DNA from 3 places in the Sulfuricella sp. genome. Region 2 is predicted to be linked to each of the others. Evidence: predicted binding sites of a transcription regulator. Region 2 holds the regulator's gene; each other region holds the start of a gene.
The links. The regulator sigma-54, encoded in region 2, starts transcription at its own class of promoters, with help from an activator protein. The targets are predictions, from matches to a motif close to TGGCACNNTTCCTGCT.
Positions count from the first base shown of each region.

Region 1 (3,275 bases), on a different contig from region 2:
GTCGGGCCGGCAGAATTGATCGATCTCCTGCGTGGACAGCAGGGCATTGGCTTTGCCCTGCCGCGCCAGCTGTCGGCCATAGGCGGCTTCCACGCGAACCTGAATGGCCGCGCTGGGCTCGCCCGCTCCGTGGCAGGTGAGATCGCTCTCAGGCAAGGCGGGAACCTCAATCTGCAAGTCGATGCGGTCGAGCAACGGGCCGGAGATTTTTCCACGATAGCGCGCCACCTGGTCCGGGGTGCAGCGGCATTTCCCGCCGGGGTGGCCGAGATAGCCGCAGGGGCAGGGATTCATCGCGGCCACCAGTTGAAAGCGCGCCGGGAAATCAGCCTGGTGGGCGGCGCGGGAAATGGTGATGCGTCCCGATTCGAGCGGTTCGCGCAGCGCCTCCAGCACGGGGCGCGCAAACTCCGGCAGTTCGTCGAGAAACAGCACCCCGTGGTGCGCCAGGGAGATCTCGCCGGGGCGCGGGTTGCCGCCGCCTCCCACCAGCGCCGGGCCGGAAGCGGAATGATGAGGGGAACGAAAAGGCCGCTGCTTCCAGTGCTCGATTTTGAACCCGCCGTTCAGCGATTGAAGCGCCGCGGATTCCAGCGCCTGGGTCTCGGTCATGGCCGGCAGAATGCCGGACAGCCGCGCCGCCAGCATGGTCTTGCCAGTGCCCGGCGGACCTGCCATCAAAATGCTGTGTGCTCCGGCAGCGGCGATCTCGAGCGCGCGCTTGGCATGGGCCTGCCCCTTCACCTCGCTGAAATCGGGATAGCTCCGCTGGCTTGCCGCGGGGGCTTCCTGCCATCGGGCAAGCAGCTGCCGACCGGTCAGGTGGGCACAGACTTCGAGCAGCGAACTGGCCGGATAAATTTTCGCTTCTTCCACCAAAGCGGCCTCGGCGGCATTCTCGGCAGGGAGAATGAAGGCGCGCCCGTCCTGGCTGGCTTTGCAGGTCATCGCCAGCGCCCCGCGTATCGGGCGCAGTGCGCCCGTCAGGGCCAGCTCGCCGGCAAACTCGTAGTGCGCCAGATCATTTAAGGGAATCTGCCCTGATGCCGCCAGGATGCCGAGCGCGATCGGCAGGTCGAAGCGGCCGCTTTCCTTGGGCAAGTCGGCAGGCGCAAGATTGACGGTGATACGGCGGGCGGGGAATTCGAACTGGGCATTGAGCAGGGCGGAGCGCACCCTGTCCTTGCTCTCCTTCACCTCGATCTCGGGCAGTCCGACCAGGTTGAAACTGGGCAGCCCGTTGGACAGGTGCACCTCGACCGTCACCAGCGGCGCCTCCATGCCGGCCAATGCCCGGCTGTACAAGACCGCCAGGCCCATGGCTTACCCCTGGCTAGCGCCGGATTTTTTCTCTATCTCGGCGACCTTGGCTTCCAGCGCCTCCAGCTTTTCGCGCGTCTTGAGCAGTACAGCCTGCTGCACGTCGAATTCCTCGCGCGTCACCAGATCCAGCTTGGCGAACACTCCTTGCAGCACGGCGCGCAGGTTCTTTTCCAGGTCCTTGGCCGGACTATCGGCCAGCGCCTGGCCAAGCTTGCCGCTGATTTCTTCAAACATCTTTTGGCCCAACATCATGAATTGCCCCTTATTTAAGCTTGAATCTTTTCAGTGTACCAAAATGAGACCGCCCGAACACGCGCACTTTTTTGGTGCACTTAACCGCCAGGCTGACTCAAAGCGGTGCCAAGCCTGCATATCCAACCCACAAAAAAACGATATCATATTGAATATACAATAAATAATTATCCTGGCACGGCAAATGCTATGGGGTACAGCGAGGCTTATCTCATTTCACTTGAAAGGAAAATATCATGCGTAAAATTTCTCAAGCACTGGTTCTTGCCGGCACCATAGCTCTACCTTCTTTCATGATCGCTTCGTCGGCAGGCGCGGCCGAAGACAGCACGCCCTCGCAACATATCGGTCATGAACTACCAAAGCCTCCGGAGCCCCCCGCGCCGGCCTATACCGTTACCGCCAACATCAGCCTGGTCAGCGAATACCGCTTCCGCGGCATCGACCAGACCTGGGGCAAGCCGGCTCTGCAAGGCGGAGTGGACTACGCCCATGCCGGCGGCTGGTACGCCGGCCTGTGGGGCTCCAACGTGAGCAGCAACAGCTATCCCGGCGGCAGTCTCGAACTGGACTACTACGCCGGCTACAACGGCAAGTTCAGCGACGATTTTGGCTGGACCGTGGGTGGCTACGGCTATTACTACCCCGGCGCCAACTTCAATAAGGCCGCCACGCCAGGTGCCGACCAAAAATTCGACAACTTCGAACTCAACGCCGGCCTGAGCTGGAAGTGGATCAGCTACAAGCTGTCCTATGCCACTACCGACTACTTCGGCGCCAACACCAGTACCGGTTACACCAGCGACACCAAGGGCACCCTGTACCATGACGTGTCGGTCAACTACCCGCTCATGGACGACCTCACCCTCGGCTTCCACGTCGGCCGCACCGATGTCAAAGCCGTGACCGTCGGCGGCGTCAATCCGGACTACACTGACTACAAGCTATCCCTGGCCAAGACCTTCAAGGATGGCTGGAACATTTCCGCCGCCTACGTGAAATCGTCCAACGACGCTTTCTTCAAGAACACCGCCTCGCTCGCCAACAGCGACACCCGCGACCTGAACAAGGGCGTCCTGGTGCTGCAAGCCGGGCGGACATTCTAAACCAGCGAGAAAAGGAGCCGACATGAAACTGGTCACTGCAATCATCAAGCCGTTCAAGCTCGACGAAGTGCGCGAGGCGCTTTCCGCCATCGGCGTACAGGGCATCACCGTCACCGAGGTAAAAGGGTTCGGACGGCAAAAAGGCCACACCGAACTGTACCGCGGCGCCGAATACGTCGTCGATTTTTTGCCGAAAGTCAAAATCGAGGCGGCGATCAAGGAAGACATGGTCGACCAGGTGATCGAGGCCATCGAAAAATCCGCCAAGACCGGCAAAATCGGTGACGGCAAGGTTTTCGTCTTTAATCTGGAACAGGTCGTCCGCATCCGCACCGGCGAATCCGGCCCGGATGCTCTTTAGACAAGGGAGAAACATGATGAAAAAATTGTTGAGTATGCTCGCCTTGCTGGGGATGCTGGGGTTCTCCGGCCTGACCCTGGCCGAGGAAGCGGCTGCACCGACTGACGCCAAGCCGGCTGCAACCGCGCCTGAAGCTGCAACCCCTGCAGCAACACCGGCGGTCGCTCCGGCAGGAGAGCCTGCCGCGGCACCGGCTCCGGTGGCACAGAAACTGGACAGCGGCAACACCGCCT
Region 1 covers NZ_DATKTK010000045.1:22,948-26,222, forward strand. The annotation lists gene VMV64_RS09880 (YifB family Mg chelatase-like AAA ATPase) at 1-1,320, opposite strand, end outside; gene VMV64_RS09885 (accessory factor UbiK family protein) at 1,324-1,575, opposite strand; gene VMV64_RS09890 (TorF family putative porin) at 1,812-2,681, shown strand; gene glnK (P-II family nitrogen regulator) at 2,704-3,042, shown strand; gene VMV64_RS09900 (ammonium transporter) at 3,059-3,275, shown strand, end outside.
Region 1: the regulator sigma-54 is predicted to act here: its motif matches at 1,749-1,764, upstream of VMV64_RS09890 (TorF family putative porin).

Region 2 (3,275 bases):
TCGAGCTTGTCCACCAGGCTGTCGATGGCGGCGTACATGTCGGCATCCTCGGATTTAACGAAAATATCCTTGCCGCTGACGTGAACGTTTACTTCGGCTTTCTGGGCCAGTTTTTCGACGGAGAGAATGACGTTGACGTCAATGACTTGGTCGAAGTGGCGGGTAACCCTGCCGAGCTTGTCGGTGACGTAATCGCGGATGGCGGGGGTCACTTCAACGTGGTGGCCGGTAACATTGAGGTTCATTTGAGGCTCCTTCGGGTTGATATTGGATGTTAAAGGGATAGAAGAGTCTATAAACGGACAACCAGAACATTCTGGCTGCACTGGCGGGCGCGCTGCTGCGTTGCCGTCCGCTTGCATGGAATGGCCATGCGGCGCGTCCAGCGTCTTGCATCGCATCCCGCCAGCACATCCATAATTGTCCAGGTTATCCATTTACAGACTCTTTCGGAAACTGACCGCGGGAATTTGCATGGACTCGCGGTACTTTGCTACGGTGCGCCGGGCAACGACGATGCCCTGTTTTGCCAGAATATCTGCAAGCTGGCTGTCGGAAAGAGGTTTTTGCGGGGTTTCTGCCGCCACCAGCTGTTTTATCAGCGCACGGATGGCCGTGGAGGAGCAGGCGCCACCGGTTTCCGTGGCGCAGGAACTGCCGAAAAAATATTTGAGTTCGAAAACGCCGCGCGGGGTGAACATGTACTTCTGTGTGGTGACGCGCGAGATGGTGGATTCATGCAGCTCGACGGCTTCAGCGATCTCTCTCAGCACCAGGGGGCGCATGGCCACTGCACCGTGTTCGAAGAAATTCCGCTGGCGCTCGACGATGGCCTGGGAAACACGCAGGATGGTCTCGAAGCGCTGCTGGATGTTCTTGATCATCCATTTCGCTTCCTGCATCTGACTCGACAGGTGCTGCCCGCTGCTATCGCGGTTGCGCCGCAGAATATCGGCGTACATGCGATTGATGCGCAGCTTGGGCATGACCTCCGGGTTCAGGGTGGCGACCCATTGCCCCTTGACCTTCTTTACCTCGACGTCGTGCTGGATGTAGCGCGTGTCCAGGTTGGCGAAGGTGGCGCCGGGGCGCGGATTGAGGCTGGTGATCAGGCTCTGGGTGGCACGCAGTCCGTCGTCGTCGAGGCGCAGCAATTTCTTCAGTTTGGTGAAATCGCGCGCAGCCAGCAGGTTAATGTGGTGCTTCGCGAGGGAAAGCGCTTGCTCTCTGTATGGAGTTTCAGGCGGAAGGGTTTCGAGCTGCAAGGCCAGGCACTCCCCCAAATCCCGTGCGCCGACACCAGGCGGGTCGAGGTTTTGCAGGTGGCATAGCGCAGTATGCAGCTCGATCGGTTCGATTTCCAGTTCGGGCGGCAACAGCGCGGCGAGTTCATCGAGGTTCTGGGTGAGATAGCCGTCTTCGTCGAGGGCATCGATCAGCAAGGCGACAATTCGCTTGTCGTGTTCGGACAGCGAAGTGAGGCCTAACTGCCAGTTGAGGTGGTCGCGCAGATCCACCGCTTCGGCACGTTGCGAAGAGTAGTCGCTATCCTCTTCGTCGTCGTGCGCAGTCCAGGGGCTATCCTGATCCCAATCGCTTTCGGTAAGGGGGGCGGGTTCAGCGGGTGTCGCGTCGGTAGCGCTGCTGGAGGTGGGCTGAGTAGAGAACTCGTCCGGCTTGCCGCCGGCATCGGCTACTTCCTCGCTTTCCGTATCGCCTGTGCTTTCCACCCGTTCGAGGAAGGGATTTTCCTGGGTGAAGGCGTCCAGTTCCTGGTCAAGTTCCAGCGTCGACAGCTGGAGCAGCCGGATGGACTGCTGCAGCTGAGGCGTCAGGGTCAGGTGTTGCGAAAGTTTGAGTTGTAGGCTGTGCTTCATGTATTTGTTCCCGGGAGAATGTAGGCACGGTTCCTGGAGCGGGTTCGCCGCTACATCCGGAAGTGTTCTCCCAGGTAAACTTTTCTTACATTTTCATTATAAACGATTTCATCCGGATTTCCGCTGGCCAGCACCTCGCCGTCATTGATAATGTAGGCGCGATCGCAAATTCCCAGGGTTTCCCGTACGTTGTGATCGGTGATCAGCACGCCGATATTCTGTGAAGTAAGGAAGCGGATGATTTTCTGGATATCGATCACGGCGATAGGGTCAACCCCGGCAAAGGGCTCGTCCAGCAGGATGAAGCGCGGCTGGGTGGCGAGTGCACGGGCGATTTCCACCCGGCGGCGCTCGCCGCCGGAGAGGGAAAGCGCCGGGTTGTTGCGCAGGTGGTTGATATGCAGCTCGTGCAGCAGATCGTCCAGGCGCTGTTCGACCTGCCCCGGTTCAAGCGTTTGCAGCTCCAGGATCGCCCGGATGTTTTCGGACACCGTCAGCTTGCGGAAGATCGATGCTTCCTGAGGCAGGTAACTCAAGCCCAGCCGGGAGCGGCGGTGGATCGGCAGGCGGCTCAGTTCTTCGCCGTCCAGGCGGATGCTGCCGCCATCCAGCGGCACCAGTCCCACCATCATGTAGAAGCTGGTGGTCTTGCCCGCGCCATTCGGCCCGAGCAACCCGACCACTTCGCCGCTGGACACATCCAGCGAAACGTTTTTCACTACCTGGCGCGATTTGTAGCGCTTTTTCAGGCCCTGGACGATCAGTTCACTCATATAAATGCAGTCCGTAGGAGCGAGTTTGGCCGCGATAGATTCGCGGGTAAGCCCGCTCCTACTCTTCTCGTGGATTGGCGATACTTTCGGCGGGTTTCAGCTTGCTGGGAGACGGGGCGGGGGCGTCGGTTTTCTTTTTCGGCTGTATCACCGTGCGAACCCGACCGCGCGGGTTGCTGGCCGTGGCGGTTTCCTTGCCTCCGATCACCTGGAAGAATTCGGTCTTGCCATCATAGGAAATATAGTTTCCATGTGCTTCATCCAGACCGCGCTTCATGCGCGCCTGATTGAAAAGCTGTACCAAATCCTTCCTCTGATCGTATTCGATGCGCAGGGCATAGCCTTCAATGTATTCGTCGTAGCCTTCGCGCTTCTGCCTGAAACTGGCCAGGTTGCCGTAAGCCGTCCCGAGCTGGAAACCTTCGGCATCCTCAGTGACCACCAGCTTATCGGCGAGGATTCGCAGCGTGCCCTGGGTGAGGATGACATTGCCTTCGTAAATGCTGATTTTCTTGGCATCATCCACAGTGGCGGTATCCGACTCCAGGTTAATGGGCTTGTCCCGATCCGCTTTCTCAGCATGAGCCCAGGGCGTGGCTACCAGCAATAATGCTGTCCACAGGCA
Region 2 covers NZ_DATKTK010000032.1:7,402-10,676, forward strand. The annotation lists gene hpf (ribosome hibernation-promoting factor, HPF/YfiA family) at 1-245, opposite strand, end outside; gene VMV64_RS06620 (RNA polymerase factor sigma-54) at 438-1,877, opposite strand; gene lptB (LPS export ABC transporter ATP-binding protein) at 1,928-2,650, opposite strand; gene lptA (lipopolysaccharide transport periplasmic protein LptA) at 2,709-3,275, opposite strand, start outside.

Region 3 (3,275 bases), on a different contig from region 2:
GTCATAGGGCGTGGATTCGAAATCCTTGTTCTTTTCCTCCGAGCCTTCCAGCACCCAGTCGCGTACCGCGTCGTTGGCGATGTGGTGACCGAGGGACTGGGACACCCCGCGGAAGCCCTCGCAGCGCACCGGCACGATGGTCTTGTTGATCTGCTTGGCCTTCTTCTTCGACACCGCTTCGATGTCGTCGCCGATCAGGCCGATCGGGCACTCGGACTGCACCGACAAGCCGTTGTTCAGCGGGAACAGGGCCTCGACTTCGTCCATCAGCTTGTCCAGCTTCTTGTCGCCGCCGAACACGATGTCCTTTTCCTGGAAATCGGAGGTGAACTGCATGGTGCCGAAGGCGTTCACGCCGGTCACGCCGATGAAGTAGTTGCGGCGCGACGCCCAGGAATACTGGCCGCAGCCCACCGGGCCGTGGCTGATGTGAACCATGTCCTTGATCGGGCCCCACACCACACCCTTGGAACCGGCGTAAGCGCAACCGCGGACGGTCATCACGCCGGGCAACGACTTGATGTTGGATTTCACGCCGCAATCGGGCTTGCCTTCTTCATGCACGCCGAGGTGCTTGACGCGCTTCTTGGCGGATTTTTCCGGATAGGCCGAGAGCACTTCCTCGATCACTTCCTTGTTTCTGGCTTTGACGTCTATAGTCATTTCGAACTCCTTATTTCGATATCTTTCACCGCAGAGACGCGGAGGCGCGGAGGATTGCACCGGCTCTTTGTTTTTCTCTGCGTCTCTGCGCCTCTGCGGTTGAACCTGTTACGCCGCAGCCGCCTTGCCGACGATGGACTCGTCCACTGCCTCCATCACGCCGAACTCAAGCAGCAGATCTTCCAGCTCGTCCATGGTGATCGGAGTCGGGATGGTGCCCTTGCCGGCGTTGGCATGGATTTTCTGGGCAAGCTGACGGTACTCTTCAGCCTGCTTCGAATCCGGCGCATATTCCAGCACCGTCATGCGGCGCAGTTCGGCGTGCTGGACCACGTTGTCGCGCGGCACGAAGTGGATCAGCGTGGTGTTCAGCTTCTTCGCCAGGGCTTCGGCCAGCTCCAGTTCCTTGTCGGTCTGGCGCTCGTTGCAGATCAGCCCGCCCAGACGCACTCCGCCGGCGTTGGCGTACTTGAGAATGCCCTTGGAGATGTTGTTGGCGGCATACATCGCCATCATCTCGCCGGACATCACGATGTAGATTTCCTGCGCCTTGTTCTCGCGGATGGGCATGGCGAAACCGCCGCACACCACGTCGCCGAGCACGTCGTAAGAAACGTAGTCCATGCCTTCGTAAGCGCCATTCTCTTCGAGGAAGTTGATGGCAGTGATCACACCGCGACCGGCGCAACCTACTCCAGGTTCAGGCCCACCGGACTCTGCGCACTTGATGTCGCGATAGCCGAACTTCATTACGTCCTCGATTTCCAGATCTTCCACGCTGCCTGCTTCGGCGGCCAGGGAGAGCACCGTGTCCTGCGCCTTGGCGTGCAGGATCAAACGGGTGGAGTCGGCCTTGGGGTCGCAGCCGACGATGAGGATTTTCTGGCCCATTTCGGCCAGAGCCGCCAGGGTGTTTTGGGAAGTGGTGGACTTGCCGATCCCCCCCTTGCCGTAAAAAGCGATTTGTCTAAGTGCGCCCATCTGTTTCTCCTTCGTCAAAAATTAAGAATCCGGTTCGGTTCGCTTGTTATGCAACCTGCCTTGTTCAACGCTTATGCAACCACTGTGCCAAGTCCCGCAAAAACTCCGCAACGCATTGATATGTCTTCTTATTCGCCACCACGGCCGGGCTGAATCAGCTGCCTGCACCAGACACTACGCAAAGCCTGTGCCATACCCCGAATAAATCTGCTAACACAATGTTTATAAAATACAATTGTCGATTATCAGGGTATGGCAGACTTGTGTCGCAAAGCCGACAAACAGGATGGCGATGTCGGGAAGTCTTCGAATTCCCACACCAGACAACATGAACCGCAGAGGCGCGGAGGCGCGGAGGCGCAGAGAAGAGCTTTCCTGATAGCCTTATTTGACGGCATTCCAATGCTTTGCCTTTCTCTGCGCCTCCGCGCCTCTGCGGTAAAAAATCAAACCTTGGCCAGTGTTAGGAACAAAAATTGCTGTACCCCTCGCCATGGATGGCAAAACCGACAATTTCAAAGGCCACAGCACCAACCTGGTGGGCATCCCCACCGGCCTCCTAGCCAGTGCCGCCTTCAACGACTACCCGCTGGCGCTGTCGATCGGCGGCGTGCAGGAGTTGAACCGGCCGTTTTTCGAGATGCTGGCCAAGGCGACTAACTCCGCCGAGGCCGGCGGGATGTTCGAGCATTACATGGGCATGCTGTTCGGGCTGGGCGGGACCGCGCTGGCGGGCGACGAAGGCGGCGGCAAGCGGCGCTTCCGTTCCAGCTACCGGCGTCTGCTGGAAGGCTGGGGGTTCGACTCCAACGGCCCTGAGGGGGCAGTGCTGAAAGGCTGGGTGGAAAGCCGCTTCGGCCTGCTGCCCATCTTCCACAAGGAGAAGCTGGGCCGATTTCCCTCGCCTGCCTGGATCGCCTACGTCGAGCAAAAAATGTCGAGCCGATTCCACAACAACAGCATCAGCCTGCAACTCGACATCCTCTACGAGTTCTGCCAGTGGATGCTGGCGCGGTGGCTGGCGCCGGGGCGCAGGCACATCACCCTGTACCGCGGCATCAACAATTTCGACGAACACCGGGTGATCGAACGCATCGACAAGCGCACTGCCGTGATCCGCCAGAACAACCTGGTTTCGTTCACCGCCAATCGCTACATCGCCGACGAATTCGGCGACATCATCCTTGAATCCAGGGTGCCGTTAGTGAAAGTACTGTTCTTCAATGGCCTGCTGGCCGGACATCCGCTCAAAGGCGAGGGGGAGTATCTGGTGATCGGCGGCGATTACCGGGTAACGATGAGTTATTTTTGATGACGCATTCATCACCCATTACCCATTCCCCATCACCGGCGCTCCTGCACAGCAGGGCGCTGGGCGCCTACCTAGGCCTGGCCTGTGGCGACGCCCTGGGCGCCACGGTGGAATTCCTGATGCCGCGGGAAATCAAGGCGCAGTACGGCACCCACCGCGAAATCACCGGAGGCGGCTGGTTGCGCCTCAAGCCAGGCCAGGTGACGGACGACACCGAGATGTCCCTGTATCTCGGCCAGGCGATCCTGGACAGCGGCGGCTGGAACCAGGTGGCGGCAGCCGACGCCTTTGCCGCCTGGCTCAAATCCAAACCGGCGGA
Region 3 covers NZ_DATKTK010000056.1:383,061-386,335, reverse strand. The annotation lists gene nifD (nitrogenase molybdenum-iron protein alpha chain) at 1-663, opposite strand, end outside; gene nifH (nitrogenase iron protein) at 772-1,644, opposite strand; gene VMV64_RS14255 (NAD(+)--dinitrogen-reductase ADP-D-ribosyltransferase) at 2,138-2,956, shown strand; gene draG (ADP-ribosyl-[dinitrogen reductase] hydrolase) at 2,956-3,275, shown strand, end outside.
Region 3: the regulator sigma-54 is predicted to act here: its motif matches at 1,719-1,734, upstream of nifH (nitrogenase iron protein).